One region of the Muricoprocola aceti genome, then DNA from elsewhere that is predicted to be linked to it. Evidence: predicted binding sites of a transcription regulator. Region 1 holds the regulator's gene; the other holds the start of a gene.
The links. Region 1 encodes Rex, which represses fermentation and respiration genes when NADH is low (regulators of the CRP and FNR family bind a similar motif). Its sites were predicted from a motif close to ATTGTTAANTANTTAACAAT; they were not measured.
Positions count from the first base shown of each region.

Region 1 (16,405 bases):
GTACCATGTTGTCCTATTGTGATTTTGACGTATCCATGATCGAGCATGTGTACGTAGCAGGTGGTATAGGAAGTGGCATTAATATGCAAAATGCGATTCGTATCGGAATGTTCCCGGATGTACCACTGGAATTATACGAATATATTGGTAATTCTTCTCTGGTGGGAGCTTATGCAATGCTGTATTCTACAGAATCTGAACAGAAAGTATACGAGATTGCGCAGAATATGACTTATATTGAACTGAGTAATATTAATGCTTATATGGATGAATTTGTGGGTGCATGTTTCCTGCCACACACCGATTCTGCGCTGTTTCCAAGCATTGTATGATTTGTATGAATAGTTTGTAATTTTTTTCACAGGATGTCAGATAAATGTCTGACATCCTGTTGCTTTATCTATCGGTTTTGTGATAGAATAGACAAGAAGAGTGAAGAAATATGAATGAGGATAAAAGATGAATTTAGATTACGCAAAGAACAGTATAGAAGAGGTACCTTTCGGTCAGTATCTGGAGCAGTTTCAGGCGCTGGATCCGAAGGCAGCAGCTGTTCGCACTGGTATTCCTTATGATGCAGAACGTAAGTGCTTTACCATGAGAATGCTGCAGAGAACATATGAGATCAGCTGGCCAGAGTGCAAGGTAACCTGTCTGGATAAGACAGAAGGTGTGTTTGCAATTATGGAAGATGCGGTAGATGCGAAGATATTTGCTATCCGTTATCTGTTGAACGGGGTACAGTCTGACTCAACAGGTAAGTTCCTGACATACCGTGAACTTCCGAGCGGTGACTTGTATTTTCAACAGTTCCAGGGCAGATGTCTGATGCGTCTTGCATACGGCTTTGGATTTAAGCTGGATAAGTTCGCAGAGATTATGGATCGTCTGGGCGCAAAGAAGCTGTCATATGGAGATGTATCTTATGAGGTTGAGTTTATCAATGGCCATTTTGTAAGATTTATTCTCTGGGCAGGTGATGACGAATTTCCACCGTCATCTCAGATTTTATTTTCTGATAATTTCCCGCTGTCATTTGAAACCTACGATCTGGCAGTAGTTGGAGATATAAGTATTACCACATTAAAAAAAATGCAGTAAATGGAGGATGAATTATGGGATTTTCTACAGTACCATGTAATGAATTTGTGGAAGTATTAGCATCAAAGGCACCAGTTCCAGGTGGCGGCGGCGCTTCTGCCCTGGTTGGAGCTATCGGAACAGCCCTTGGAAATATGGTTGGAAGCTTAACCGTTGGTAAGAAAAAATATGCTGAAGTAGAAGAAGAAATGTGGGAACTGAAAGGCAAATGTGATCAGCTTCAGAAAGACTTTCTTCGTCTGATCGAAAGAGATGCGGAAGTATTCGAGCCGCTTTCTAAAGCATATGGTATGCCAAGGGAGACAGAAGAGGAAAAGGCAGAGAAGGCACGCGTAATGGCTATTGTATTAAAAGATGCCTGCTCCGTTCCAATGGAGATCATGGAGAAATGCTGTGAGGCCATTGATATCATTGCTGAGTTTGCAGCAAAAGGATCTACTCTTGCAATCAGTGATGCAGGAGTTGGTGTGGCTTTTGCAAAAGCAGCATTAAAAGGTGCCAGCCTGAACGTATATATTAATACCAAGTCCATGGCAGATAAAGAACTGGCAGCTCAGCTGAATGCAAAATGTGACAAGATGCTGGAAGACTATACTGCAAAAGCAGATCAGATTTTTGACAGTGTATTAGGTCGTTTAAAATAATAAGAGTTGTGAAAGGAGCTATTATGGCAAAACAGTTATTAGGTAAAGAGGTTACCGCAGCATTAAACGAAAGAATTAAAGCAAATGTGGCAGCATGCCAGGAAAAGGGAGTAAATCCTACTCTTTGTATCATTCGTGTGGGAGAAAATCCAAGCGATATCTCCTATGAAAAAGGTGCAACCAAACGTTGTGAAACACTGGGAGTTGCATGTGAAAAGATTCTTCTTCCAGAAGATGTGACACAGGAAGAACTGCTTGCAACGATCGATAAAGTAAATAAAGATGCTCATATTCATGGCGTACTGTTATTCCGTCCATTACCAAAGCATCTGGATCAGGCAGTGATCGAAAATGCACTTGCACCAGAGAAAGATGTAGACTGCATGACAGATCTGTCTATGTCTGGAGTATTTACTGGAAAGAAGATTGGTTTCCCTCCTTGTACACCACAGGCTTGTATGGAGATTCTGGATCACTATCAGATCGACTGCACCGGTAAGAAAGCAGTTGTGATTGGACGAAGCCTTGTAGTTGGAAAACCGGCAGCTATGATGCTGGTAAAGAAGAATGCCACTGTCACGATCTGTCATACAAAGACAGTAGATATGCCATCCGTAGCACGTGAAGCAGATATCATTATTGTAGCAGCCGGACGTGCCGGTGTAGTTGGCGCTGAATATGTCAGAGAAGGACAGACTGTCATCGACGTAGGAATCAATGTCAATGCAGAAGGTAAATTATGTGGCGATGTTGATTATGCTGCAGTAGAGCCAATCGTAGATGCCATTACACCTGTTCCTGGAGGAGTAGGAAGTGTTACCACTTCTGTACTGGTAGGACATGTAGTGGAAGCTGCTATGAGAACTTTAGCATAAGCCTTTATGAATAAGTGACGGAAAAAAAGACAGCCAGGATTCCCCTGACTGTCTTTTATCCTTTTTGGAAGATCAATTGGAAAGAGAAAAATAAGGGAGAAGCGATGAAACAAAGCAAAAAGAGATTAACATGGTGTTGTCTGTGCTTTTTCTGTATTTTGATGATAAGTTCTTCTTCTGTGTTGGCTGCAGGCAGACAGACAACCATAAAAGAACTGCTGCAGACCGGGCTTCAGCCGGTAGGAAGTACCATGTATGTATGGGGCGGTGGATGGAGCAGAAATGGTGCCAGCAAAGAAGCCAGACGTCTTGGAGTAAGTGCATCCTGGAAAAAGTTCTACAAAAAGCAGAAAAAAGGTTATAATTATCGTAAATATCTGTTTCAGTCATCCAAAGGCCTGGATTGTTCCGGGTATATTGGATGGTGTATTTATAATGTGCTGGAAGAAACTGACGGAAAGAAAGGTTATGTGCTGTATGCACAGAATATGGCACGCAATTATGCCAGCCGTGGGTGGGGAACTTTTACAAAACGATCAAAAGTAAAAAATTATAAAGCAGGAGATATTATGAGCACTCCAGCCGGTCATGTTTACATAGTAGTTGGATCCTGTAAAGATGGGAGCGTGGTATTCCTTCATTCCAGTCCACCTGGTGTGACCTTATGCGGCACCACAACTCCGTCTGGAAAGACCAACAGCCAGGCAGTAAAACTGGCAAGGAAATATATGAAAAAATACTATCCTGTCTGGTATAAAAAGTTTGGTGACTGCAGCAGGGGTATTTCTTATCTGACAGACTATCATCAGATGCGGTGGGATATATCCGGCAAATCTGTGATGACAGATCCAGATCATTATCGAAAGAAGAGTGCTGAACAGATCTTAAAAGATCTGTTCCGAAAAAGATAAAAACGACGGTTTCAATAAAAATTGTTAAAAAAGTTGTATAACTCAATTGACAAACTGGCAGTATTGCACTATACTATCAGTGTGTAATTGAATATTACTTTATTAAGTGCATGAGTAATCATGAAAAGGGAATTTGGGTGAGAATCCCAAGCGAACTGGTCACTGTAATCAGGGAGTAGGTCCAACAGCCATTGCATAACCCTAAGATGTGAGAAGGCGGAATCATACGATGATCTGTAAGTCAGGAAACCTGCTTAATAAATGAGATGTGCTCCAGATACAGCGCAAGCATCCAACCAAGCGACGAAGTCGTTTGTGAGACGTGACTGCATGGGTGAGCAGGCACATTTTTTTCTAATGGTAAATTAGAATGTTTGATTTGATGGATGAATCTCAAGTAGGAGATTACACAAATACCTCCTTCATACCGGAGATTCTTGTTAATCCGCATGACAAGAGAACGGCATGAATCCCCGGCAGATCCGCAGCTGCCGGGGATTTTTTTACTCTTGATTATTTTTTATCAATTTGTCTATTTCTTTTGATTTTATTCCCAGATATATGTAAAAAGTGCACATTGACAATCTTTTGACGATAAGGTAGAATCTATTATAGTTAAATAATTAACAATGAATATTTTAAAGGAGGAAACTGATGGCTGACAAAACAATCAAAAAGAACACCATTGAAACTCTCGAGGATCTGGAACTTGCGATGAAGGAACTTCGCGAAGCACAGAAGATTTTTTCTACCTACACACAGGAACAGGTGGACGCCATTTTTAAGGCAGCTGCCACAGCAGCCAATAAGGCACGTATTCCATTATCCAGAATGGCTGTAGAAGAGACGGGTATGGGTGTACTGGAAGACAAGGTAATCAAGAACCACTATGCGGCAGAATATATTTACAATGCCTATAAGAACACAAAGACCTGTGGTGTAATTGAAGAAGATCCTGTCTATGGTATTACCAAAATTGCGGAACCTCTTGGAGTGATTGCGGCAGTGATACCTACCACGAATCCTACGTCTACCGCTATTTTTAAGACGCTGATCTGTCTGAAGACACGAAATGGTATCATTATCAGTCCACATCCGCGGGCTAAGAACTGTACCGCAGCAGCTGCAAAGATTGTTTTGGATGCAGCAGTAGCAGCCGGTGCACCGGAAGGTATTATCAAATGCATTGATGTTCCATCGTTGGAGCTGACCAATAAAGTGATGCAGGAAGCAGACTGTATACTGGCTACCGGCGGCCCGGGTATGGTAAAGGCAGCTTATTCATCCGGAAAGCCTGCACTGGGCGTAGGTCCTGGTAATACGCCTGTGATTATTGATGACACAGCAGATGTGAAGATGGCAGTAAACTCTATTATTCATTCCAAGACATTTGATAATGGTATGATCTGTGCATCGGAACAGTCTGTTACAGTTCTGGAAAGTGTATACAAGGCAGTAAAAGAAGAATTCAAGTACCGTGGCTGCTATTTCCTGAAAAAAGAGGAACTGGATAAGGTAAGATCCACGATCTTGATTAATGGTGCTTTAAATGCCAAGATCGTTGGTCAGAAAGCAGCTACCATTGCAAAGATGGCAGGAGTAGAAGTACCGGAAGAGACAAAGATCCTGATCGGTGAAGTGGATTCCGTAGATATCAGTGAACCATTTGCTCATGAGAAGCTGTCACCGGTTCTGGCTATGTACAAGGCTAAGACATTTGATGAGGCACTGGAAAAAGCTGCTCAGCTGGTAGCAGACGGCGGCTATGGCCATACATCATCTCTTTACATTAATGTTAATGAAAAAGAAAAAATGGCAAAGCATGCAACTATGATGAAGACCTGTCGTATTCTGATCAATACTCCTTCCTCACAGGGTGGTATCGGAGATCTGTATAACTTCAGACTGGCTCCGTCTCTGACACTGGGATGTGGAAGCTGGGGTGGCAACTCTGTTTCTGAGAACGTTGGTGTCAAACATCTGATCAATATTAAGACCGTTGCAGAAAGGAGAGAAAACATGCTTTGGATGCGCACTCCGGAAAAGGTATATTTTAAGAAGGGCTGTACGCCTGTTGCACTGGATGAACTGAAAAATGTCATGGGTAAGAAGAGATGTTTTATTGTTACTGACTCTTTCCTGTATAAGAATGGCTTTACAAAGAAGATAGAAGACAAACTGGATCAGATGGGTATTGTACATACCTGTTTCTCTGATGTAGAACCAGATCCATCTCTGGCAAGTGCAAGAGCAGGGGCGGCAGCAATGAGAGCCTTTGAACCAGACTGTATTATTGCAATGGGCGGCGGATCTGCTATGGATGCCGGAAAAATCATGTGGGTATTATATGAAAATCCAGATGCAGATTTCTCAGAAATGTCCATGGATTTCATGGATATCCGTAAGAGAGTTTACACTTATCCTAAGATGGGAAAGAAAGCCTATTTTATCGCAATCCCTACTTCATCCGGTACCGGATCTGAAGTGACACCATTTGCGATCATTACCGACCGTGAGACTGGAATCAAATGGCCGCTGGCTGATTATGAATTAATGCCGAATATGTCCATTGTAGATACTGACAACATGATGAGTGCACCAAAGGGTCTGACCTGTGCATCCGGTATTGATGTTATGACTCATGCTATTGAAGCCTATGTTTCCATTATGGCATCTGATTATACGGACAGTCTTGCGCTTCGTGCCATCAAGCTGGTATTTGATTATCTGCCGAGAGCTTATAAAGACGGTAATGATGTAGAAGCGAGAGACCATATGGCAAATGCTTCCTGTATGGCAGGTATGGCTTTCGCCAATGCATTCCTGGGTCTGAATCATTCTCTGGCACATAAGCTGGGAGCGTTCCATCATCTTCCTCACGGAATTGCAAATGCACTGGTATTGTTAAACGTAATGCGTTATAACAGTGCTGAGGTGCCGACAAAGATGGGTACTTTCCCACAGTATCAGTATCCACATGCCCTTCAGCGTTATGCAGAAATCGGAAGATATGTAGGACTGACCGGTAAAAATGATCAGGAAGTATTTGAAAAACTTCTGGCAAAACTGGATGAACTGATGCGTACCATCGAGATCAAACCAACGATCAAAGAGTATAACATAGATGAAAAGAAGTTCCTGGATACTCTGGATGAGATGTCCGAGCAGGCCTTTAATGACCAGTGTACCGGCGCCAACCCAAGATATCCACTGATTTCTGAAATCAAAGAACTGTATCTGAAATCCTATTATGGAAAATAATCAGAACCAATCTGATCAAATTGAATCAGGGCTGTGAAAGCAGCTCTGATTTTTATTTTTGGAAATCGTTTGTTTTGTTCTTGACAATTTTTGTATAATTGTATACAATTATACAAAAATTAGGAAAAACAAAATGAGGAGTAATCAATCATGGAAAACAGAAAAGTCAAAATGAATGAAAAGACCAATTTACTGGAATTGGAAGAACATATGTATCCACTGGTTGACGTACAGTCACCGAACGTATTCCGTAACCTTTTTCCTTACGATGAAGTACCAAAGATCGCATTTAATGACCGAGTTGTACCTCATCACATGCCAGATGATATCTGGATTACGGATACCACATTCCGTGATGGACAGCAGTCCAGAGAGCCTTATACGACAGAACAGATCGTAAGGATCTATGATTATTTTCATAAGCTGGGTGGTCCAAATGGTAAGATCCGTGCCTGCGAATTTTTCCTGTACAGCAAAAAAGACAGGGATGCTGTTGAAAAATGTCTGGAGAAACGATATCAGTTTCCGGAAGTTACCAGCTGGATTCGTGCCAATAAAAAGGATTTTCAGCTTGTAAAGGATATGGGCTTGAAAGAAACCGGTATTCTGGTCAGCTGTTCCGATTATCATATTTTTTATAAGATGAAGATGACTCGTTTTCAGGCTATGTTCCATTATCTGAGCATTGTAAGAGACTGTCTGGATATGGGAATCAGTCCAAGATGCCATCTGGAGGATATTACAAGAGCAGATATTTACGGTTATGTTATTCCATTTTGTCTGGAACTGATGAAGCTGTCGGAAGAATATAAGATTCCGGTAAAAGTTCGCTGCTGTGATACCATGGGATATGGAGTAAATTATCCGGGTGCTGTGATTCCACGTTCCGTACAAGGTATCATCTATGGTATTATGACGCATGCAGGTGTACCCAGTGAAATGATTGAATGGCATGGACACAATGATTTTTATAAAGCTGTCAGCAATTCTACGACGGCGTGGCTGTATGGTGCATCTGGTGTCAACTGTTCTCTGTTCGGTATAGGGGAACGTACCGGCAATACTCCTCTGGAAGCAATGGTATTTGAATATGCACAGCTGAGAGGAACTCTGGATGGTATGGATACGACTGTTATTACAGAATTAAAGGAATATTATGAAAAAGAGATCGGTTATACTGTTCCGTCCAGAACACCATTTGTTGGAAAGAACTTTAATGTAACCCGTGCAGGTATTCACGCAGATGGTCTTTTGAAAAATGAAGAAATCTACAATATTTTTGATACAGAAAAATTCCTGAACAGACCGGTTCTGGTTTCTGTATCTAACACTTCTGGTCTTGCGGGTATTGCCCACTGGATTAATACCTATTATAAACTGCCTGAAGAAAAGAAGCTGGATAAGGAATGTGAACTGGTTAAGATGGTAAAAACATGGGTAGATCACGAATATGACGAAGGACGTGTGACAGTCATTACCGATGATGAACTGACGGATGTGATCGCTGACTGCTGTTCCAAATTAAATTATGACCTTATTTAGCGGGAGAGGAACATGGAAGAGCATTATTCTTTAGGCGGAAAAGTGTTTCAGCAACTGAAAAACAGTATTCTTGCCGGTGAATTTGAAAATGGAGCAGAACTGCGGGAGATTGCCCTGGCTAAAAAACTGGGGGTCAGCCGGACCCCTGTCAGAGAGGCTCTCAGACAGCTGGAACAGGAAGGGCTGGTGGAGATTTATCCGAATCGAGGAGCCTACGTAAAGGGCATCACTTATAAAGATGTGGAAGATATTTTTCGTATCCGTGCACGTCTGGAAGGTCTCTGCGCGGAAATGGCAGTTTCTTCCATTACCCATGAGCAACTGGATAAATTAGATGAGATTATTTTACTTTCCAAATTTTATGAAGAAAAAAAGGATATGGAACATTTACTGAAGATGGACAGTCAGTTTCATGAAGTGTTGTTTGAATCCTGTGGAAGTAAAATGCTGGAGCATCAGTTGAAAGATTACCATCAGTATGTGCAGAAAGCCCGGCTTCGATCTCTGAAGCGTCAGGAACGGGCCAAAAAATCAACACAGGAACATGAAGAGATCCTGCTGGCCATTAAGGATAGGGATGCCAAAAGAGCAGATGAGCTGGCGACCAGACATATCCTGAACGCCATTGCGAACATAAGGCTGGAACATGAATCCTGACAGAAAGTGGAGGAATAGAACATGGATAAAATAGCAATGAAAACGCCTCTGGTAGAAATGGATGGAGATGAGATGACCAGAATTCTCTGGTCCATGATCAAAGAGGAGCTTCTGCTTCCGTTTATTGATCTGAAGACAGAGTATTATGATCTGGGACTTGAAAACAGAGACGCGACCAATGATCAGGTGACTACAGACAGCGCGGAGGCTACCAGAAAATATGGAGTAGCTGTGAAGTGTGCCACCATCACACCGAATGCTGCCCGCATGAAGGAATATCATTTGAAAGAAATGTGGAAGAGCCCAAATGGAACGATTCGTGCAATTCTGGATGGTACGGTTTTCCGTACACCGATCATCGTAAAAGGGATTGAGCCAAATGTCCGTACCTGGAAAAAGCCAATCACGATTGCACGACATGCTTATGGGGATGTCTATAAAGCAGTAGAGATGAAGGTCCCTGGACCGGGAAAAGCAGAGCTGATGTTTACCGGAGAAGATGGAACCGTTATGAAAGAGACGATTCATGAATTCAAGGGAGCGGGTGTTATCCAGGGTATGCATAATCTGAATAAATCCATTGAAAGCTATGCAAGAAGCTGTTTTGCTTATGCTCTGGATACCAGACAGGATCTGTGGTTTGCAACGAAAGATACGATTTCAAAAAAATATGATCATACTTTTAAAGACATTATGCAGGAGATCTACGAAAAAGAGTATGAAGAGAAGTTCAGGGCAGCCGGCATTACTTACTTCTATACACTGATAGATGATGCGGTAGCACGGGTCATGAAATCTGAAGGCGGTTATATCTGGGCATGCAAGAACTATGACGGAGATGTGATGAGTGATATGATTTCCTCTGCATTTGGCTCTCTGGCTATGATGACATCTGTATTAGTTTCACCGGAAGGAAACTATGAATATGAGGCGGCGCATGGAACGGTACAGAGACATTATTATAAGTATCTGAAGGGAGAGGAGACCTCGACCAATTCAGTTGCAACGATTTTTGCATGGAGCGGTGCTTTAAGAAAACGAGGAGAACTGGATCAGATTCCGGAACTAATGGCATTTGCAGATAGACTGGAAAAAGCGACCCTGGATACGATTGAAAGTGGAAAGATGACCAAAGATCTTGCTTTGATTACCACCCTGGAACATCCAACTGTGCTGAACAGCAAAGATTTTATTCTGGCTATTCGTGAGACACTGACCCAAAATAACTAATGGAAAAATAGATTAAAAACGCAGTGACGGGAAAAGAATGCTCTTTCTCATCGCTGCGTTTCTTTTTGGCGTTATTGATTTTTACATAAGGGATTCCCAGACTTCATATAATGTTTCCAGTTTGTTGGCATTTTCTGTTTTCTCTTTATTCAGCTCCATACATTTGGCCACATCTGTATAAACAGATTCCAGACACATCTGGTCATCAATTTCCTGATTTCTGGCTTCCAGCTTCTGAATCTGATCTTCTGTTTTTTTCAGATCATTCTGGCGTTTGCGTTCACGTGCCTGTTCTTCTTTTCGTTTCTGCCATTCATCTTTTCCGCTGGAGGCAATAGCGGCAGCAGTACTTTGCTCAACAGAGGAGACAGAAGTCTCCGGGGCATAGATCCTGGTCAGTTCCTCTCGTTTCTCCAGATAGTAGTCATAGTTACCAATATAGTTTACCAATGTATTCCCAGTCAGATCCAGAATTCTGCTGGCGGTCTGATTGATAAAATAACGGTCATGGGAGACATATAGTACAGTTCCTGTGTATTGATTCAGTGCATGTTCCAGAATCTCTTTGGAGACAATATCCAGGTGGTTGGTCGGCTCATCCAGAATCAGGAAGTTGGCCTCTGACAGCATCAGTTTTGCCAGGGAAACACGCCCCCGTTCACCACCGCTTAAGTCTTTGATCTGTTTAAAGACATCATCTCCGGTAAAGAGAAATGCGGCCAGTGTGTTTCGGATCTCGGTATTGGTCAAAGTTGGATAATCGTCAGCAATTTCTTCAAACAGGGTCTTCTCCATATGAAGTACATGATGTTCCTGATCGTAATAGCCAATGTGCACCTTACTTCCCAGGGTAAAAGATCCGGCATCTGCCTTAATGACGGAATTGATAATCTTCAGGATCGTAGTTTTTCCGGTTCCGTTATTCCCGATAATCGCAACTTTTTCGCCACGTTTAACAGAAAAATTCAAGTCAGAGAACAGCTGCTGGCTGTCAAAGGCTTTTGAAAGATGTTCTACTTTCAGAACGTCTTCCCCGCTTTCCACCCTTGGATGGAGCTGAAGATGAATCTCAGAATTTAATTCTGTCGGTTTTTCCAGACGATCGATTTTGTCCAGCATTTTTTCCCGGCTTTCTGCCCGTTTGATACTTTTTTCCCGGTTAAAGGATTTTAGCCTGGCGATCACCTGTTCCTGGTGTTTGATTTCCTGCTGCTGATTCATCCATGCTTTCAGTTGTGCATTCCGCAGCATCGCTTTTTTCGTTGCATAATCTGAATAGTTTCCGAGAAAAACGGTAGCATGTCCGTTATCCAGTTCCACTACCTTAGTGACTACTTTATTCAGGAAATACCGGTCATGCGCTACAATAATCACGGCGCCCTGATAGTTGAGAAGGTATGTCTCCAGCCAGGCAATGGAATTCATATCCAGATGGTTGGTTGGCTCATCCAGCAGAATAATATCCGGTTTGGAGAGCAGCAGCTTACCAAGTGCTACACGGGTCTTTTGCCCGCCGGAAAGGGTTGCTACAGATTTGTCAAATTCACTTTCTTCAAATCCAAGACCCTTTAATACACCGATCAGTTCGCTTTTGTAGGCATATCCGTTGCGGTTTTCAAATTCGGTACTCAGACGGTGGTAAAGATCCAGGGTAGCAGTCAGTTCTTCGCCCTGCTGATGCTTCATATCCAGTTCCAGGGAACGAATCTTTTCTTCCATTTCGATAATCTCTTTTTTTACTTCCAGAAGCTCTTCGTAGATGGTATGTTCCCCGGATACCGCCTCATGCTGTGCAAGGTATCCGATCGAAGCACCTCTGGAAAGAGTAACCTCACCACTGTCGGCAGGAAGCTGGTTCATAATGATCTTCAGCAGAGTGGATTTGCCGGCTCCGTTGATGCCGACGATTGCGGTTTTTTCCCGTTCCTCCACATGGAAAGAAACGTCTTTTAAAATCTGTTTTGTGCCAAAGGCTTTGTCTATATGGTTACATGAAAGTATCATAATTCACATCCTATCATTATTCTGTCATTTATTTACCTGCTACAGTTTATCATATTCCTTGAATTTACTCTAGCTTTTTTGCAGAAAATGCAGTAATATATTACATTGAAACAGATACACAGGAGGAGTTCGTATGAAGAAAGTAGTGAAATTTGGCGGAAGTTCACTTGCAAGCGCCGAACAGTTTAACAAAGTAAAGAGTATTATTACAGCGGATCCACACAGAAGATATGTGATTCCTTCCGCTCCTGGAAAACGCTTCAGTGATGATACCAAAGTCACTGATATGTTATACGATTGTTATGATACAGCAGTAAACGGAAAGAATTTTGAAGAAAAGCTGGATAAGATTCATGCAAGATATCAGGAAATTATCGATGGTCTGCATCTGAATCTTTCACTGGATGAAGAATTTGAGAAGATTTTTGAATATTTTCAGAACGGAGCCGGCGTGAATTATGCTGCATCAAGAGGAGAATATCTCAATGGTATCATTATGGCGCATTATCTCGGCTTTGATTTTATCGATGCGGCAGAAGTGATTTTCTTTGATGAGAATGGCGAATTTGATTCTGAGAAGACCAACAATATTTTAAGCATGCGTCTGGAGAAGACAGAACATGCGGTAATCCCTGGATTCTACGGTGCGATGCCGAATGGTACGATTAAGACATTTTCCAGAGGCGGATCAGATATTACCGGTTCGATTGTAGCCCGTGCTGTGAAGGCAGATCTGTATGAGAACTGGACAGATGTGTCCGGATTTCTGGTAACAGATCCACGTATTGTAGAGAATCCGGAACCGATCGAGATTATTACTTATCGAGAGCTGCGTGAGCTTGCATATATGGGTGCATCCGTGCTGCATGACGAGGCTATTTTCCCGGTAAGAAGAGAAGGTATCCCGATCAACATTAAGAATACCAATGATCCATCTGCACCTGGAACACTGATTGTGGAGAGTACCTGTAAAAAGCCAAAGTATACGATTACCGGTATTGCAGGTAAGAAGGGCTTTGCATCCGTCAATCTGGAAAAAGACCGTATGAATACGGAGATTGGATTTGGCAGAAGAGTATTAAGCGTATTTGAAGAAAATGGTTTATCTTTTGAACATATTCCATCCGGCATTGATACCATGAGTGTATTTGTACAGCAGTTTGATTTTGAGGAAAAAGAACAGAAGATTCTCGCAGGTCTTCACCGTAATGTGGATCCTGATTTCCTTGAGATTCACTCAAATATTGCGTTGATTGCAGTGGTGGGACGTGGTATGAAGTCTACAGAAGGAACTGCCGGTAAATTATTCACTGCACTGGCAAAAGAAGATATCAATATTCGTATGATCGATCAGGGCTCCAGCGAATTGAATATTATTATTGGCGTGAATGAAAAAGACTTTGAAAAAGCTATAAAAGCGATCTATCATGCATTTATTACTGTTACCCATTGATTGACAAGTATTTAACAGTATTGTATACTAAAAAAGACAAAATCAATTTTGGGGGTGACGAAGCAGTGCAGGAACGGGAAATTTCAAAAGCCGTAATAAAACGTCTTCCACGCTACTACAGATACCTGGGCGAATTACTGGAACATAAAGTGGAACGTATTTCATCAAATGAATTAAGTGACAGAATGCAGGTTACTGCATCACAGATCCGGCAGGATTTGAATAATTTTGGCGGATTCGGGCAGCAGGGATATGGATATAATGTAAAGTATCTGTATAATGAGATTGGAAAGATTCTTGGACTGGATAAGACGTATAACATGATCATTATCGGTGCAGGGCATCTGGGTGAGGCCTTAGCGAATTACGTTAAGTTTGAAAAACGTGGATTTCGAATTATTGGAATCTTTGATACTAACCCGGAGCTGGAGGGAAAGACGATCCGTGGGATTCAGATTATGATGGATGATCGGTTACCAGAGTTTCTTTCTTCCCATGATATTGATATCGCAACACTGACACTTCCGAAGGCAGGTGCGGAAGCAATTGCACCGGTATTGGTAAAGGGAGGAGTAAAAGCCATCTGGAATTTTGCTCATACAGATCTGGATCTTCCACCGGATGTGGTAGTGGAGAATGTCCATCTGTCAGAAAGTCTGATGCAGTTATCCTATAATATCAACAGAAAAAACAGAAAATAAGAAAAGCAACGCTGCCAGAAGATTCCGGGCAACATGTTTCGGAAATATTTTTGGCAGCATTTCTTTTGGAGAGACTATGCAGATAACATCATATCAGCGAGAAAAATTAAAAGAAGAGCTGCCTCATCGCCAGGAAGACTCCAACAAGGGAGACTATGGGAAACTTTTGCTGATCGCAGGCAGCTGTAATATGTGTGGTGCAGCCTATCTGGCAGCGAAAGCAGCTTATCGTGCAGGTACCGGTCTGGTTTATATCTATACGGAAGAGTGCAACCGTATTATTTTACAGGAACGAATACCGGAATCGGTACTGTATACCTATTCACCGGAGCACTGGGAGGCAGACCAGCTGAAGGAAATCATGAAGGGAAAAACAGCCATTGCAGTCGGACCGGGGCTGGGACAGTCCCACTGTGCAGAAGAGATCACGCGGGCTGTTTTGAGAAGTCAGCTTTCCAAGGTGGTCGATGCGGATGCATTAAATCTTCTGGCAAAACACCCTGCCTGGTATGAAGAGAGAAATGGTTCCATGATTGTGACACCTCACCCGGCGGAAATGAGCCGGTTAAGTCAGATGTCTGTAAATGACATTCAGGCAGACAGGCATGCTTGTGCAAAAGCCTACGCCAAAATGCATCATGTGATTATGGTACTCAAAGGAAGTCACACCATTGTTACAGATGGAACGGATGAATATATAAATGATACGGGTAACCATGGTATGGCGACAGCGGGAAGCGGTGACGTACTGACAGGTATCATTGGTGGATTCCTCGCTCAGCATATGGTGCCTTTTGAAGCAGCCCGGCTGGGGGTCTATGTGCATGGACTGGCGGGAGATGATGCAAAAAAAGAACGGGGAACCTATTCCATGATGGCAAGTGATATTGTGGAACATATTTTATATGGCATAGAATGAAAGGTAATATCATGAACAGTTATAGCAGAACTTATGCAGCCGTAGATCTGGATGCGGTTGTGTTTAATTTTGAATCCATGAGGAAAAATATCCGGGAAGATACCAGTATGATTGCAGTGATCAAAGCAGATGCATATGGACATGGAGCAGTTCCTGTTGCCAGACTGCTGGAATCTTATTCTTATATCTGGGGATATGCGGTGGCTACAGCGGAAGAAGCTCTGGAACTCCGGGAAGCCGGTATTCACAAGCCGATCCTGATTCTGGGCTATGTCTTTGAAGACTATTACGCAGATCTGATTGAAAATCAGGTGCGCTTTCCGGTTTTTGATTATGCGACAGCAAAATGTCTTTCGGATACAGCTGCAAAAAAGAATCTGACAGCACTGATACATCTGGCATTGGATACCGGAATGACCAGAATCGGTCTGAAAGACAATGAAGAAAGTGTAGAAGAAGTGCTTCAGATCAGCAAACTTCCGAATCTTCAAATCGAGGGGATGTTCACACATTTTGCCCGGGCGGATGAAAAAGATAAAACCTGTGCCAACCGGCAGTTCCACAGGTATCTTACTTTTCGAGACCGTCTTGAGGAAGCAGGTATTCAGATTCCGATCTGTCACTGCTCCAACAGTGCGGGAATTATTGATATGCCATATGCAAATCTGGATGTGGTAAGGGCAGGTATCACGATTTATGGAATCTATCCATCGGATGAAGTAGATAAGCCGACAGTACCGCTTCATCCTGTCATGGAATGGAAGGCCCGTGTTTCTTTTGTAAAAGAAGTGGAAGCAGGAGTAGAGATCAGCTATGGCGGAATCTATACCACTCCGAAAAAAATGTTGGTAGCAACAATCCCGGTCGGATATGCAGATGGATATCCACGTATGCTTTCGAACCGGGGCTGTGTCCTGATTCACGGACGCAGGGCTCCGATACTGGGACGTGTATGTATGGATCAGTTTATGGTAGATGTCACGGATATCCCGGATGTTCAGAGGGGAACAGAAGTGACCCTGATGGGAAAAGACCGGGAAGAGGAACTGCGTGTGGAGGAATTATCGGAGCTGTGTCAGAGATTTCCGTATGAATTTGTCTGTGATA
Region 1 covers NZ_JAOQKE010000001.1:207,308-223,712, reverse strand. The annotation lists gene acsV (corrinoid activation/regeneration protein AcsV) at 1-332, shown strand, start outside; gene OCV47_RS01115 (DUF3786 domain-containing protein) at 460-1,101, shown strand; gene OCV47_RS01110 (cyclodeaminase/cyclohydrolase family protein) at 1,116-1,745, shown strand; gene OCV47_RS01105 (bifunctional 5,10-methylenetetrahydrofolate dehydrogenase/5,10-methenyltetrahydrofolate cyclohydrolase) at 1,769-2,620, shown strand; gene OCV47_RS01100 (hypothetical protein) at 2,725-3,531, shown strand; cobalamin riboswitch at 3,619-3,803, shown strand; gene adhE (bifunctional acetaldehyde-CoA/alcohol dehydrogenase) at 4,186-6,792, shown strand; gene OCV47_RS01090 (beta/alpha barrel domain-containing protein) at 6,943-8,334, shown strand; gene OCV47_RS01085 (GntR family transcriptional regulator) at 8,347-8,991, shown strand; gene OCV47_RS01080 (NADP-dependent isocitrate dehydrogenase) at 9,013-10,221, shown strand; gene OCV47_RS01075 (ABC-F family ATP-binding cassette domain-containing protein) at 10,303-12,225, opposite strand; gene OCV47_RS01070 (aspartate kinase) at 12,359-13,678, shown strand; gene OCV47_RS01065 (redox-sensing transcriptional repressor Rex) at 13,744-14,379, shown strand; gene OCV47_RS01060 (NAD(P)H-hydrate dehydratase) at 14,456-15,298, shown strand; gene alr (alanine racemase) at 15,310-16,405, shown strand, end outside.

Region 2 (16,405 bases), on a different contig from region 1:
TTTCTTTTGGACACTACCAGACCTAATACAATGGTCAGTGCCATGTAAATAAAGATAATAATTAACGCTGTTGTCTGTTTTCCACTCATGTCTATAATCCCTTCTCCTGATCAAAATCCCCAATACTTATTTTAACAGTGCTTTCATGACTCCGTAGTAGCAGTCTGTTACTTTGGTCAGCTGGTCGATTTCGATATATTCGTTTACCGTATGTGCCAGATTTTCTTTGGATGGTCCAAGGCCAAAGGTCTTGATTCCGGCTTCCCCTGCGTAATGGCTTCCGTTTGTACAGAAGTTGTACTGTGTGATTTCCGGTGTGTATCCCATTCCTTCCAGTTCCTTCTTTACATCCTGTACGAATGCATCTTTTTCATCATACAGCCATCCTGGGAAGAATCTCTCGCCTGTGATCTCATTTCCTGTGTAGCACTGTTCTTTTCCAACTGCGTAGGAAACTTTTGCTTTTAACTGAGGATCTTCAGCCATCAGCTTGTCCAACAGTGCCTGAATCGGTGCCAGAACACTTTCTTTTGTTTCGCCAACCAGCAGACGTCTGTCATACGTAGCACGGCAGTATTCTGGTACTACAGATGCTCCTGGGTATGGCGCAGACTTGATATCGGTCAGCTCCAGAATACCATCGCCCAGTACCGGGTGATGTGTCGGCTCCAGAGTACGGATTGCTTCGATCACTTTTGCCATCTTATATACTGCGTTGATACCTTTTTCCGGGTTTGCAGAATGGCAAGGTTTTCCGAATGTTTCCAGAACGATTTCGCCGCGTCCTCTCTGTCCGATCTTGATGTTCAGCTGAGAAGCTTCACCAATGACTACATAATCCGGTTTTACAAAGCTGCTGATTTCGCGGGCTGCCACACCTTCAAAGCATTCTTCATGAACCACACCTGCTACATAGATTTCTCCTGCGAAATCTTTCTTCGTGTCTTCTGCAAATGCAGCTGCAGCAGTTACAAATCCTGCTACGGCACCTTTCATGTCACTGGTTCCTCTTCCGTAGATCTTTCCATCATGGATCTCAGCTGCGAAAGGCGGGTACTGCCATTCTGTTTCATCTGTTACCGGTACAGTATCGATATGTCCATCAAACAGGATCTTTTTACCTGGACGGTTACCTTTGATACATCCGATGACGTTTCCGTATTTGTCTACGGTTACAGAATCAAATCCTTTTTTCTTTAACTGTTCTTCCAGAACACCTGCCACACCGTCTTCATGTCCGGAATAGCTCTGCTTCTGGATCAGATGCTGACATAATTCTACTACTTCTTCCTGTCTTTCTTTGTTTAACATAATGTCCTCCTTTTCCTGTGCCTTTTTTATATGATTAGTTTTCGTGAGTACTTGGATATTTTCCATCCCATACAATTGCTTTATAGTTTTCCTGATCGGTATCCCCTTCTGTGCTGAAGAACAGTACGCGGGAGTTTTCATCAAGGCCAAGCTCTTTCTTCAGATCTGCCAGTTCCGGATTGGTCATGATCTCTGCCACGCATCCGAATGCTGCTGCTCCACTTTCTCCCGAGATCACACGGTCATCTCCTTTTGCGGGATTACCAAGAATACGCATTCCCTTTGCTGCCACATAGTCCGGGCAGGAAATAAAGTGATCTGCGTAATCGGAAAGGATCTTCCATCCGATACTGCAAGGTTCGCCACATGCAAGACCTGCCATGATGGTGTTCATATCACCGGTCACAAAATGACGTTCGCCGTCATTTGCTTCTGCGGTACGATACAGGCAGTCTGCCTTGTTCGGTTCTACAATGGTAATCACCGGTCTGTCTTCGCCATAGATTGCGGAGAATAATCCGGTTACTGCTCCGGCCATGGATCCAACACCCGCCTGAAGGAAGATATGAGTCGGTTTCTCAGGAAGCTGTTCCTGTGCTTCCAGTCCCATGGTTCCGTATCCCTGCATGATCCAGGTCGGAATATCTTCATATCCTTCCCAAGCAGTATCCTGTACCATTACCCAGCCCTTCTGCTCTGCCTGGCTGTTAGCCAGACGAACAGCTTCGTCATAGTTGAGATCTGTGATACTTGCTTCTGCCCCCTCTGCCCTGATGTTGTTCAGACGTTCCAGAGCGCTTCCTTTTGGCATATATACGACTGCTTTTTGTTTGAACTGGTTTGCTGTCCATGCCACACCTCTTCCGTGATTACCATCGGTAGCTGTTACAAAAGTGATATCTCCCAGTTCTTTTCTTGTCTCATCAGAAATCAGGGTTTCATAATTTACTTCTGAAATATCTTTTCCCAGACGGCCTGCCAGATAATTTCCGATTGCATAGCTTCCGCCCAGCACCTTAAATGCATTTAATCCGAATCTCCAGGATTCATCCTTTACATATACATCTTTTAATCCAAGGCATTTTGCAGTCTCTTCCAGATGTGCCAGTGGTGTCGGTGCATATACTGGAAAGCTTTTGTGAAATTCACGGATTTTATCAGCAGACTCTTTGCTGAATAATTTCAGGTCACATCCGCTGTTCTTTTCATGCTTCCGTGTCACCATCTTAAATGATTCTTTCATGCGTTCCTTCCTTTCTTTCGTACCAGATTTATTTATCTGGTATTTTTGCTTTCTGTCTATCTATACAGCAAGTTCCGTTCCCGTTTCTAAAAAAAGAGTAAAAATTTAAAAAAATAAAAAAGATCCATGAAATACAAGGCTTTTTCATCACCTGGTTTTTTGTATGAATCTTTTTCGGTTCTTATATTCTCTTTTCGATTCGCTGTTTTTTCTCATTTTGGGAATTATTTATTCTCAGAATGAGAATTCCATTCCCTTTTTCTCATTCTGAGAAACCAATGGGGACGGTGTTTTCTGGCTCTCCGTCCCCATTAGCTTTATTCCCCAATTTTTCGGTACAGGGTGGCAAGTCCGATGCCCAGTTGTCTGGCCGCTTCTTTTTTCCCCTGGGTGGTGTCTCCATATCTGGCAATGGCCTGACGAATGGCTCTCTGTTCCAGTTCTTTTAAGGTCAACACTTCTTCTGTCCCGCGCCCAGTCTCAGAATGTACTGTTCTTTCGTCCTCTTCTCCATCTGATGAGCTGTTTTTCTCCTCACTTTTTCCTCCCCGTTCTCTTACTTCCCGCGGCAATGTCTTTTCATCCAGGACTCCATCCGTTCCCATCATATTCACCATGAATTCCACCACATTCTCCAGCTCTCGCACATTGCCAGGCCATGGATACTGTCTCAGACAATTCAACACCGGTTCCGTAATCTTCCAGAAATATTTCTGAAAAAGCTTTGCATAATGAGTGGCAAAATGCTCTGCCAGCGGTGGAATATCCTCCATACGCTCTCTTAACGGTGCTATCTCTAATGGGATGACATTCAATCGATAATAAAGATCCTCCCGGAACTTCTTTTCCCGAATCATCTCCCTCAGATCTCGATTGGTTGCTGCCAGAATCCGCACATCAATGGGAATCACCTGATTGGAACCAATTCGGGTGATCTTCCGCTCCTGTAGTACCCGCAGCAGCTTCGCCTGCAGATACAGCGGCATATCTCCGATCTCATCCAGGAAAATCACACCTTTATTGGCCAGCTCGAACTTTCCGATTCGACCATGAGGATCAGCTCCGGTAAAGGCTCCCTTTACATAACCAAACAGTTCAGATTCCAGCAGTGCCTCCGGAATCGCTGCACAGTTAATCGCTACAAATCTTCCGGAATGACGATTGCTGGCATTCCAGATCGCTGTCGCCACCATCTCTTTTCCCGTACCACTCTCACCGGTAATCAGTACGGTAGAACTACTCTGAGCCACCTGCATGATCTCCCGCTTCATCTTCTGTGTTCCCTCACTGTCACCGATAATATTGCTACAGTCCAGTGTATGAACCGTGGAGGTCATTTCATAATACTTTTTCTGAATGGCTTTACTGTTCTCAAACAGAAGCAGTTTGGCATATCTGCCTTTTTTTTGTGGCAGGTCATAAAGATGTCCCATGATCGAGAACTCCCTGTCCCCAACTTTCATTTTATATTCATTCTGGTAATTCATGCGGTCACCGGTTGCCTCGATCTCCACATAGGTTCCTTCCGGCATATCCAGTTCCAGCTGCTTTTTCGCTGCTTCATTGGACGTGGTGATCACATGGTCATCCCCGATAATGACGATTCCCTGATCAATATATCCGATCGTGCAATCCAGTGTATCCAGAAGCCGGTTCTTGTTATCCATCTCACGATATTCCCTGGCTTTAGTTGAAATAAAATCCGCAATCTGCTCCAAAAATTCCAGATAAAGCTGCTCATCCCCCAGGATTCGTTCTTTCTGTTCCCGGCTGCTGCCGACCAGGCCAATGATCCCGATAATCTCCATCCCCATACGTACTGGCATGGAGATCTCAATTTCTTCCTGGCAGTCATTACAATGAGGACAATTCTGACAGATCAGTTCCCGCCCTGGAGAATAAATAATCTGACGGCGCCCGGTTTTCAGCACCTGTCGATATACATATCCCTCTGCTGACATATCCTGATTCACCAGTTCACTGAACATCCCTGTCCCTGCCACACGATACAGACGATTATCCACCACTTCCACATCAACACGGGAAATCTTCGATAACACATCCGCGTACTTTGCTACTGTATCCTGAATTTTTACTAAAATACTTTCCATGTCAGCCCTCTTTCGTATGATCTAACCCATCGGCTTTCTACATTTTATCAAACCCACACATCTTCCGCAAGGCATACGCATTTTTTCTTCTCTTCTTATTGCAGAAATACTTTCTTTTCATTATACTGGAAAAGGTGGATTCTGTTGTTTTTCAGGCCCGCTACAAAACTATGGGAGAGAATTGTTATGAATATCACTACAGATAAACTATTCAGTCTTTTAAAAGAAGGAATCTGGAAATGTCTTGCCAGAATCGGCATTCTGCTGCGGTGGATCGTTCTGGCCGGAGCTGCCGGTGTGGTGCTTGGACTGATCGGAGGAGGCTTTGCCCGCTGTATCACCATCGTAACCGGATTTCGTATCACACATCTATGGATGCTGTATCTGCTGCCTGTTTCCGGCCTCGCAATCGTAGCCATGTACAGATTAGATCCTTCCAAATCTGGAACGAACAGAGTACTGGAAGGTATCTCTGGTGGGAAATATGTTCCTCTACGTATGGCTCCACTCATCATGATTTCCACTGTGCTGACTCACGCCTTTGGTGGTTCTGCCGGAAGAGAGGGAGCTGCCCTGCAGCTGGGAGGCAGTATCGGTGGTACCCTTGGAAAATGGCTCAAAATGGATGAGTACGATCAAAAGATTATGATTATGTGCGGTATGAGTGCCGCTTTCTCTGCATTGTTCGGTACCCCGCTGACAGCTACCGTTTTTTCTATGGAAGTCGTCAGTGTCGGCATCATGCAATATGCTGCGCTGGTTCCATGCTCTATCGCAGCACTGACTGCCCGGGAAATGGCTATTCTGGTGGGTGCGGAAGGAGAACACTTCGCTATTCCGACTGGCATTCCTATGAATGCGAAGAATATCACGCTGGTAATTATTCTCGCTTTACTCTGTGCAGCCGTCAGTATTTTATTCTGTGCTGTCCTGCACCGCACAGAACATCTGTATCAGAAGTATGTACCAAATGAATGGATCCGCGTAGTCTCCGGTGCGCTGCTGATTATCCTGCTGGTAAATCTCCTTCACACTACTGACTATCTGGGTACCGGCATGAATATCATTACAAAGGCAATCTCCGGCGAAGTGGTTCCCACTGCTTTTCTGTTGAAGATGATCTTTACCGCCATCACCCTTGGCTGTGGTTTCAAGGGTGGTGAGATTGTTCCTACCCTGTTTGTGGGTGCTACCTTTGGATGCATCTTCGGTCAGCTGACCAGTTTTGATCCATCCCTGGCTGCAGCCTGCGGTATGGTTTCTGTCTTCTGCGGTGTGACCAACTGCCCAATCAGCAGCCTGTTCCTCAGCTTTGAGCTGTTTGGCTTCGACTGCATGCCATTTTTCCTGCTGGCCATCGGTATCGGATATCTGGAATCCGGATACTTCGGACTATATCACAGCCAGAAAATTCTGTACTCCAAGACAAAACTGCAGTTCATTAATACAAGAACCAAAGAATAATAGATCGAGTAGGAGGGGATTTTAATTAAATCCCCGACCTCTCACACCACCGTGCGTACCGTTCGGTACACGGCGGTTCAACCAACTTAACAAGTAACACGCCTTTCGACGTAGTAATCTAACATAGAGACTAATCCAAAACGAGTTAGTCTTTCTTTGGTAACAGCCATATTCATAGCACCGCCTTGGCAAACATGTGCGATATGCGCACCATAATAAGCTGTGGACCATGCAAATTTTCTGCTGATACCGAGTTTAATCAAGTTCTTAGCTCTATTCTGAGGTGTTTTCCATTGTTTCCAGATGCACATGCGTAGGCGGAATCTAATATTCGAATCCAACTTCGCACATAATCCTTTCATGCTACCTATCTTAAAGTAATTAATCCATCCACGAATCAGTTCGTTGAGTTTCTTCACTTTATAGGCGTTGTCTACTCCCCAACTTCGGCAAGTAAGTTCTTTCATTCTCGCCTTGAATTTCACTATTGATTTTGCGTGTGGTTTTGCTCTGTATTCTTTAGCAAATGAGTCGTAATAGAATCCAAAGCCGAGATACTTAATACCCTTAGGTTTATCAATCTTGCTCTTGGTAGCGTTCACCTTTAATCCGAGTCTATCCTCGATGAATCGAGTGACACTCTTCATAACACGCTCAGCCGCCTGTCTGCTTCCGACCATAATAATACAATCGTCCGCATATCGAACAAAATCCAGCCCCCTTGCTTCCAACTCCTTATCCAGTTCATTGAGCATGATGTTTGCCAACAGCGGGGAAATATTCCCTCCCTGTGGTGTTCCGATAATAGAATCTTCATACTCATCACCTATCATGATTCCACTGACTAAGAACTTTCTAACGATAGAGATAACGTCTCCGTCCTTGATTGTCCGACCGAAAATGGTCATCAATTTGTCATGGTCTACGGTGTCAAAGAACTTAGCTAGGTCGATGTCTACTATCCAACTGTGGCCATCATTCATCATTTCAAGTGCTTTAATGACCGCCTGCTGTGCACATCGATTGGGACGGAAGCCGTAGCTATGCTCATGAAACTGTTCCTCAAATATCGGAGTAAGCACCTGCGCAATTGCCTGTTGTACAAATCTGTCTGTGACCGTGGGTACTCCAAGATTTCGTACACCTCCGTCTGATTTGGGTATCTCCACCCGTCTGACCGGTTTCGGCTTGTATTTCCTTGTCCGCAATTGTTCCTTGATTGTTTCGCCGTTTTCCGAAAGGTAATCTTTCAGCTCGGTGTATTCCATTCCGTCTACACCGGCTGCACCTTTGTTTCTGACGACTTGCAGAAATGCAGCATTGAGGTTATCTTTGCTCAAAATCTGCTCCATAAGACTACTTGTGTCCATGCGTTGTTTCCTTTCTGCCCCTTTTGCCTTTGCCATCTTTGACGTCATCGACAGATGTTGCTCAGGCTACGAAGTGGAACGTACTTCAACTGATTGATTGTTCGCCCCTTCACTCCATTCCCATTACAGGAACTTCTTCGCTACTATGGGCTCTGCTGACTTCTCGCAGTTCGTTGTTACTAGGCTAATGGAACCTCTGTGAGACCTCCACGCTTAAGGTGCGCGCTCTTTCCTCTCATCTATCCGCCACATTTACTCGTACTTCCAGCAACTTTTGGACTTCATCTCTTTGGGCAGACTTATCCGTATTTCCGAGCCTTATATGTGATTTCTGTCCGTCGGACCAAGAGTTTGCTTACAGCTTCCTTCAGATTCCACCTCACGATGAACACCCTTGCTGTTCAGCTATACACTTCCTCGTTGCCTAGGCGTGTTCGGGACTTACACCCGTTAGAGCGCGCCCATGGCGCGCAAACCCAAAAAAGCGGCACCCCTGACCGGGATGTCGCTTTTTTTGGTCCTTTGCAGCCCATTTATATAAGAATATATATTTCATAACAAATAAAACTGCCAGTACATGGTAAACGCTTACAGTATATGCATCCTTGACGTAATCGAGTAGGAGGCTAATCCTTAGTTGATTAGCCGACCTCTCACAGCACCGTACGTACGGTTCCGTATACGGCGCTTCTCTAGTTTTCACACACTATTCGATAGTAGTCAAGCATGGCTGCCAGATGGATTCTCTCCCTTGTACAGTTCAGATTCGGGCATCCAAACCAGTGGATTATCTGCATTTCTTTCATTTTCAGTTCTGTCATAAACTGCTCCTTTCCGGGCATTTCTCCCTGTAAACATTGTTATCAATTTCATTCGTCCGGCGGTCTGGCGTGCGCTTTCCTGTCATCTGCAGTCGTCTCAGACTGCCTCTGCCTGCAAACTCCTGGTAGACTTCCAGGGTGCACTTATCATTTGTGATATTTTTTTGCATTTTTATCATTTTTTCTGGCAAATAAAAAAAGCTGCACCACCATTTCTGGTAATGCAGCCTTAAGCATATTTTGATTCTTCTTATGAGCGTATAAAGCAAATCGCCCAATGACAAATCTTCCGACTAGCCATTAAGCGATTAAACTGAAATTTGTTACTCGTGTTTAGTGTCTTACAAAAGTAAAACCCAAAGCATCCTTTATCGTCTTAAATTCCATAATTATGCCCGGCATGGATGAAATCTTCGGTTTCAATGTCAGATCAATTCGTCCATTTCCTGACTCTTTATTTGATCTTATATAATATCGAGAGGACAATCCTTCTATATTCTCTTCGTGCACCCATATTCTCTGATCAAGAAGGGATCCTTACTATTCTTCTATTTCTATCTTAAAAATATTTAGTACGTCTACATCAGGGCACGAAAACTTTATAACACCATCTGGCTGGCTAGGAAGTTTTCCTCCATATCTCAAAATATCTATATAAGGAAACGCTACATGCATTGCCATGGGACATAGATTTCCTCTTTCAGTATCAAAATCATAGCTGTCGCCAACTTTATGCCCTCTGTGGCATCCCATAGTTCCCTTTTTTTCTACTAAGGTTATTCTAATCTTTGGTTTATTCATTACCTTGTCACCTCGCTTAAATCCAAGTCTGTCAGCATTATCATATGTATGATGATGGTAATTAAATAGCAGATTCTATCCACAAATTCATCGGATAATCCAGATGATCATCTCATATCCAAGCACTTTAGTATTTGATTCCATCCCAGTACATAGGACTTGTCACTTCCGCGATTTCCGGAAGCTGTACATCCTTTAACGCCCATTTCTCAAATTCCTTAAATCCGGTACGGTCAACGATATAGCCGATATGTTCTTTTCCTCCCGGTGCATTTGGATCGATATATTCTTTGATATAATCATAGGTATTGCAGATGATCTTAATGATACTTTCTTCATCGATCCATTTGATCCAGTCCTGTCCCAATCTTGGATTTTTCTTTCCGGTCCTTCCAAGCAGTGTTAATTTATAATACTTTTTATCTGATCTCGTCCATGCATAGTTCGGACATACAAGCACACACTCTCCGCATCCTAAACATTTTTCGTGGTTTCTATCAGGATGGAAATTCTTCATTTCAATCGCTCCAACCGATTTTTTCCTGCATGTTTTTTCACAGGCTCCGCAGCTTACACAGCGGTTTGGATCAAACTGAGGGACAGTCATTCCAATTATGCCAAAATCATGCATACGGACTTTACAACAGTCGTTTGAACATCCGGTGAGCGCTATCTTAACATGAAGATCATTCGGGAATATCACTTTTTCGATCTTTCTTGCAAATTCTGTTGTATCATAGTTCGCAAATGGACAGATCGTGTTTCCAACGCATGCCATGATGTTTCTCGTTCCAGAAGATTCATAACCGGTACCCGGTTCTTTTTGATTTACATTTGTTCCTTCGATGATCGGCTGAAGCAGTTTATTTACTTCATCCATCTTCTCATATGGAATTCCAGGAATTTCAAATCCCTGACGGATCGTCAGATGGACTGTTCCATTTCCATAAGTATCTGCTATGTTCTGAATATCACAAAGAAGCTTTGCATCCATTCTGCCGCCCGGAACACGGACCCTGGCTGCAGCAAGGCCTCTCTCCTTTGTAACTCGAAATGCATTTTTCTTTAATTTTTTTGTATTAATATCCATCGTATCCACCTCTGTTAATCAATCAGATTTTTGCCTTCTGTATAATTGAATACCGGACCGTCAAGGCATACATATTTGTCCCCGATTCTGCAATGTCCGCATTTACCAAGTCCGCAGCACATCTTTCTCTCCTGTGAGATCCAGATATGTTCTTCCTTAAATCCTCTTTCAAGAAGTGCTTTGACAGAAAAACGCATCATGGCCGGTGGTCCAACGACAATTGCATGCGCTGTATTCACATCTGACAGTTCAAGCCCAGGAATAAATGCCGTAGCCAGACCAACCTTGTGTTCCGGTGTCTCTGTTCCTGCATCAAGTGTCTGGATCACATGTAACTTCTTTCGCCAATAGGTGAAATCATCACGGAACAGAATATCCTTTTCTGATTTAAATCCGGTGATGATGGTAAAATTCCTGCATTCATCCGGATGATCAGCGAAGTAAGAAATCACACCTCTGACAGGCGATACCCCGGTTCCACCGGCAACGATCACAAGTTCATTTCCCTTATGATCATTTACTTCAAAACCATTTCCATATGGTCCGCGAAGATAGAAATATTCTCCTTTATATTTTTCAAATACTTCGTTTGTAACTTTTCCAACTTTTCGGATCGTAAGATCTACATAACCATCACCGATCCCACTGACAGAGATCGGAGCCTCTCCAAATTTTGGAATGGATACTTCAAAAAACTGTCCTGGTTTTACTTCTCCGTAATACGACATTCGGAATGTGTATTCTATCTCCGTATGTTTCACGATCTCCAGAATCTCAGATTGAAATGGAACATAATCATTTCTATTCATGGTCAATTACCTCCTGCATTCCTGCTTCCAGTTTGTTCAGACAATGGGAATAAGATATATATTCCGGACAGATTGCGTCACATCTGCCGCAGCCTACACACATATGATGTCCGGTTCTCTTTGTATAATCATAGATCTTATGGAGTACTTTGAATCTCATACGTTCCCCATTTGTTTTACGATAACTGCCACCGCCTGCTACATCTGTATATCCATCCACCATACAGGATGCCCATACTCTGCGGCGTTCTCCCATTTTTCCATTCTCGTCATGATACAGATCCTGCATGGTAAAACAGGTACAGGTTGGACAGACAAAATTGCAGCGACCACAATTGATGCATCTGCTGTTGTACTCCTGCCACATGGAACTTTTTATAATTCTCTGGTCAAGGTTTGCCGGAATATGAACCGTTGTCTGATTCTCAGTCACATACATAGGCGTAATATCTGCTCTTTCTGTTTTCCGTTCAGCAAAAAGGGAATCCAGATTTCTGTTTTTCACATCAACCTCATATTTTCCTGCTATTTTGTTAACAGCAAGGTCATATGCATCTGTTTTGTTAGTTCCCATGGAAACACAAAAACAGGTCTGATCGCTGCTGTTACATCCCATCAATACGATCAGTGTGCGCTCTCTTAAACGCTGATAATAATAATCCGGTGCGCCGTTTTTCAGATACATTTCATCAAGTCTCTCAAGCGCATGAACGTCACAGCTCCTCACAAAGATCACAGCTCCTTTTTTTCTTGCAGAAGCTTCTGTTACCGATTCTTCCGTAAAGAAAAACAGCGTCTCCGAAACAGGTAACAGCACTTCTTTAAAAGAATAGTCAGACTTTCTGTCAAATATGATTTCCTCCACACTGTTTATTTCCGCATAGCGGACGCAGTCTGTATCTGACAATCTGCCGCCTCCACAAAATACTTTCGGTGCATAGATCAGATACTCTTTTTTCAAGGTCTCTAAGACCTGATTCATATCATTCGTATCCAGGATATATCCCATAGTTTCCTTCTCCTTTCAGGCAGTCCATTTTTTCGTAACAAAAAAGAACTTGTTCTGATATTAATTTATCAAAACAAGTCCTTTTCCTCCGTGATTCAAATCACGCCTACTAAATTTTTATTCATGTGCATGATCCAGCAGGTCCTTCATATCTTTGATAATAAAATATCCTTTTTGAATCTCCAACAGCCCTTCCTCTTTCAGTGATTTAATGACTCTCGATGTGGATTCTCTTTTAGCACCTACCATATCAGCCAACAATGTGATCGATAATTCGAATTTCACTTTCATTCCATCATCGACTACTTCGCCAAAATCTCTTCCCAGCTTCCATAATTTTGCAGCGACCTGTGAGGTCAGATTGCTTCTGTTTGTTGTATTGGACAGCTGACGGTATAATCTCCGGATTTTTTCTGCTTCCGAGCAGATAATTGCTCTTGCAAGTGTATCATCTTCGAGTAATTCAAGAAAATGATTACGCTGGATGACCAATACGATACTCTCTACAAGCGTCTGACAGCTGATGGAGGCAATCTCCTGTTCAAGGATTACTTCATTGAGTATCTCACCTTTTCCACACACGAAAACTACTTTTCTGTTTCCCTGGTGATTATAGCGATATAAGATAACATTACCTGAAACCAGCAGATATATAGATTTCACCTGTTCCCGTTCACGAAACAGAATTTGCTGCTCCGAATATTTCTTTAATATAGCATAAGATATTATTTTACTCTTCATTTTGGGTGAAGCTTTTTCAAAGATAGCTATTCTCTCTATTGCATCATATATCGTCATGAAACCACTTTTCTCCTCGGATAAAATTATTATCGTTTTCTGTTATTACTGTTTTTGGGGATCAGCTTTTTCACAATTTATTATATTACAAATCTCACATTTAGTTAAATGATATTTTTCATAGCCCTTACCGCGTAATTACTTCAACAAAGCTGCAAGGTCTTCCTCTGGAGTAGTAATCGGTGCAATGCCGTAATTCTCTACCAGAAAGTTTAAAATATTAGGTGACACAAATGCAGGAAGAGATGGGCCGAGGCGGATGTTCTTGATTCCAAGATGAAGTAGTGTCAGCAGGATGCACACAGCCTTCTGCTCATACCAGGAAAGTACATAGGAAAGTGGAAGATCATTCACGCCACATCCAAATGCATCCGCAAGAGCTACTGCTACCTGGATTGCACCATAGGCATCATTGCACTGTCCCATATCCATAAGCCTTGGTAAGCCGCCAATTGTTCCAAGGTCAAGATCATTGAAACGATACTTTCCACATGCCAGTGTAAGCACAATGCTGTCATCCGGTGTCTGTTTTACAAACTCTGTGTAATAATTTCTGCCCGGTTTTGCTCCATCGCATCCAGCTACCAGGAAGAAATGCTTGATCGCACCATTTTTTACTGCTTCCACTACAGTTCCTGCATTTTCAAGGATGAATCCATGACCGAAACCTGTAGATACTTCTGTTCCGCCATTAATTCCTGTAAATACCCTATTCTCAGCAAAGCCACCAAGCTCTAATGCTTTTTCAATAACAGGGGTAAAATCTTTTTCTTCACCAATATGCACTGCACCTGGGAATGCAACCACTTCTGTTGTAAACACTCTGTCTGCATAACTTGCTTTTGGAGGCATCAGACAATTGGTTGTAAAAAGGATCGGTGCAGGAAGATCAGCAAACTCTTTCTGCTGGTTCTGCCATGCTGTTCCAAAATTGCCTTTTAAATGAGGATACTTCTTTAATTCAGGATAAGCATGCGCTGGCAGCATCTCACCATGGGTGTAAATATTGATGCCTTTCCCTTTTGTCTGCTCTAACAGAAGCTGGAGATCTTTCAGATCATGACCTGTCACTACGATAAATGGACCTTTTTCCACAGTAAGCGAAACGGTAACTGGTACAGGATTTCCGTAAGTTTCTGTGTTTGCTTTATCAAGAAGAGCCATACATTTCAGGTTGATCTCACCGACCTTTAGTACAAGCGGAAGGAGTCTTTCTGCCTCCTCTTCATATCCAATCGCAAATAATGCCTCGCAGAAAAACTTATTTACTTCTTCATCTGTATATCCCAATACTGCTGCATGGTATGCATAAGCAGCCATTCCTCTGATACCAAATAAGATCAGAGACTTCAGGGACCGAATATCCTCGTCGGCATCCCACAGCTGATTCATATCATATTCATCATTTCTTCCGCATGGAGAACCGCAGGTACTGCAATCCGGAACAAGCTTCTGTTTTTCAGCCCGGACTTTTTTAATCATTTCACGGATAGAATCATCATCAAAGCTGACATTTGTGATAGTGGTAAATAACCCTTCGATAATTGCCTGATAAGTACTATCTGCCAGAACTGTTGACCCTTCTGTGGCTCTTGCAAGACCGACCAGGGCTCCTGTCAGTTCATCCTGTAATTTTGCAGTACCTGATTTCTTTCCACATACACCTGCATTTCCGGTACATGCGCTGCATCCTGCAGTCTGTTCACACTGATAACAAAACATTTTATTTTCCATAATATATACTCTCCTTTTACCATTTTATATTCTTACTATCGGTCAGAGGCGCCGATGCTTTAACAACAATCAATTCCAGCGTATCGTCATCTTTATTACAAATATTCATTTTTGTTTGAAACGGAATTTTCAAAACGGTTCCTGCCGGATATTCGTGTGTTTCCTGTTCTCCAAGCTTAGCAGACAGCCTTCCTCGGACAACTGTCATATACACACCTTGGGCATTAGAAACATGCTCCGGCAGACATTCTCCTTTATTCAGGATCATATGCATATAATGGATATTTTCATCCATTATGATTTTTTCAATCGTCTTTTTATTTTCCTGCGTTAATTTATAAATCTGTTCAACCATGTGGAAACCTCTTTTATCTTTCTTCAATTGCCTGGACTGGACAACTATTCATCGCATCATTTGCGGATGACACATCGTCAGCATCAACTTCCTGATCAACTGCCTCAGCCACACCTTCCTGATTCATGTAGAACACCTTTGGACACAGTCCATTACACAATCCGCAGCCAATACATTCTTCATTTACAAAATATTTCATTATCAGTCCTCCTTATACCTTCACATCCGGATTTTTCTCTCCGAATTTTTCTTTTAAAAGCTCTGCGATCTCTGCTCTGTTCTTTCCCTGTTTTTCCATCTTTTTGGTTGTTTTATATGCTGCAAATAAAGCAGATGGCCCAATTTCAGAACTGAAATACCCTATCCCCTGGATTCCCCTTACATCTATTTTCTCAAATTCTTCTATTCTATCTTTCCAATATTCATATGCCATATTTTGTTTCCCTATTCCTTAATGGTTCCATCAATTCCAACTGTCACCACCTGCCATGGAATGAATCTCCCGCTTGCCTGTAATGCTTTCTTTGCTGCCATTTCCAGACCACCGCAGCAAGGGACTTCCATTCTAACGATCGTCACCGACTGAATAGCATTCTTTGCAATAATTTGCGTCAACTTTTCACTGTAATCCACTGCATCCAACTTTGGACATCCGATCAGGGTAACCTTTCCCTTCATGAAATCGTCATGCATAGATGCATAAGCATAGGAAGTGCAGTCTGCAGCAATCAAAAGCTTCGCGCCCTCAAAGTACGGAGCCTGGATACGTGCCAGCTTGATCTGAACCGGCCAGTTCGAAAGTCTGGAAAATGGCTTTTCTGTTAATTGCTGTTTTTCTTCCTGCACCTCTTCCCTCTGAATCTTCATTACTCTGGAACCCGGGCAGCCACTATGCTTATATAACTCTTTAGGCGTATGCTCTTTTTTCACTGCGGCTTCATCATATTCAGGAGCTTCGCGCTCTTCAAATGTAATGGCTCCGGTTGGACATCCCGGAAGACAGTCCCCAAATCCATCGCAAAAATTCTCTCTTACTAACTTTGCCTTTCCGTCAATAATATCGATGGCTCCTTCATGACATGCATCGGCGCAGATTCCGCATCCATTACATTTTTCCTCATCTATATGGATAATCTTTCTGATCATTTTATGTACCTCCTTGTGATTCTTTTTTTCTTTGTTTTGCTTTTCTGATGTCATCATAGTATAATAAACAAAACTTGTATGTTTGATTTCAAACAAATGGAGAAAATTTATGAAAAAATATATTTCAGTTTTACGGACAAGTCCTTTTTTTTCAGGACTTACAGACGAGGAGATCCTTTCCGTGCTTCATTGCGTAAATGCCACCTCTATTGTCAAAACAGAAGGAACCTATATTTTCCGTGCCGGTGATTCTACAGAAGAGATGGGACTTGTTTTATCCGGTTCTGCTCTTATTATTCAGGAAGACCTGTGGGGACACCGAAACATCTTATCACGTTGTAAA
Region 2 covers NZ_JAOQKE010000005.1:597-17,001, reverse strand. The annotation lists gene OCV47_RS06390 (sodium:solute symporter family protein) at 1-89, opposite strand, end outside; gene OCV47_RS06385 (YgeY family selenium metabolism-linked hydrolase) at 127-1,311, opposite strand; gene dpaL (diaminopropionate ammonia-lyase) at 1,346-2,554, opposite strand; gene OCV47_RS06375 (sigma-54 interaction domain-containing protein) at 2,872-4,665, opposite strand; gene OCV47_RS06370 (chloride channel protein) at 4,852-6,129, shown strand; gene ltrA (group II intron reverse transcriptase/maturase) at 6,216-7,499, opposite strand; gene OCV47_RS06360 (hypothetical protein) at 8,192-8,320, opposite strand; gene OCV47_RS16025 (PD-(D/E)XK nuclease domain-containing protein) at 8,654-8,830, opposite strand; gene OCV47_RS06350 (TIGR04076 family protein) at 8,861-9,121, opposite strand; gene asrC (sulfite reductase subunit C) at 9,249-10,211, opposite strand; gene asrB (anaerobic sulfite reductase subunit AsrB) at 10,226-11,020, opposite strand; gene asrA (anaerobic sulfite reductase subunit AsrA) at 11,013-12,029, opposite strand; gene OCV47_RS06330 (Crp/Fnr family transcriptional regulator) at 12,147-12,827, opposite strand; gene hcp (hydroxylamine reductase) at 12,966-14,561, opposite strand; gene OCV47_RS06320 (cupin domain-containing protein) at 14,578-14,916, opposite strand; gene OCV47_RS06315 (ferredoxin) at 14,930-15,115, opposite strand; gene OCV47_RS06310 (hypothetical protein) at 15,128-15,349, opposite strand; gene OCV47_RS06305 (ATP-binding protein) at 15,361-16,062, opposite strand; gene OCV47_RS06300 (Crp/Fnr family transcriptional regulator) at 16,172-16,405, shown strand, end outside.
Region 2: a site for Rex is predicted at 12,083-12,102, ahead of asrA (anaerobic sulfite reductase subunit AsrA). Genes of this name have one in related genera too.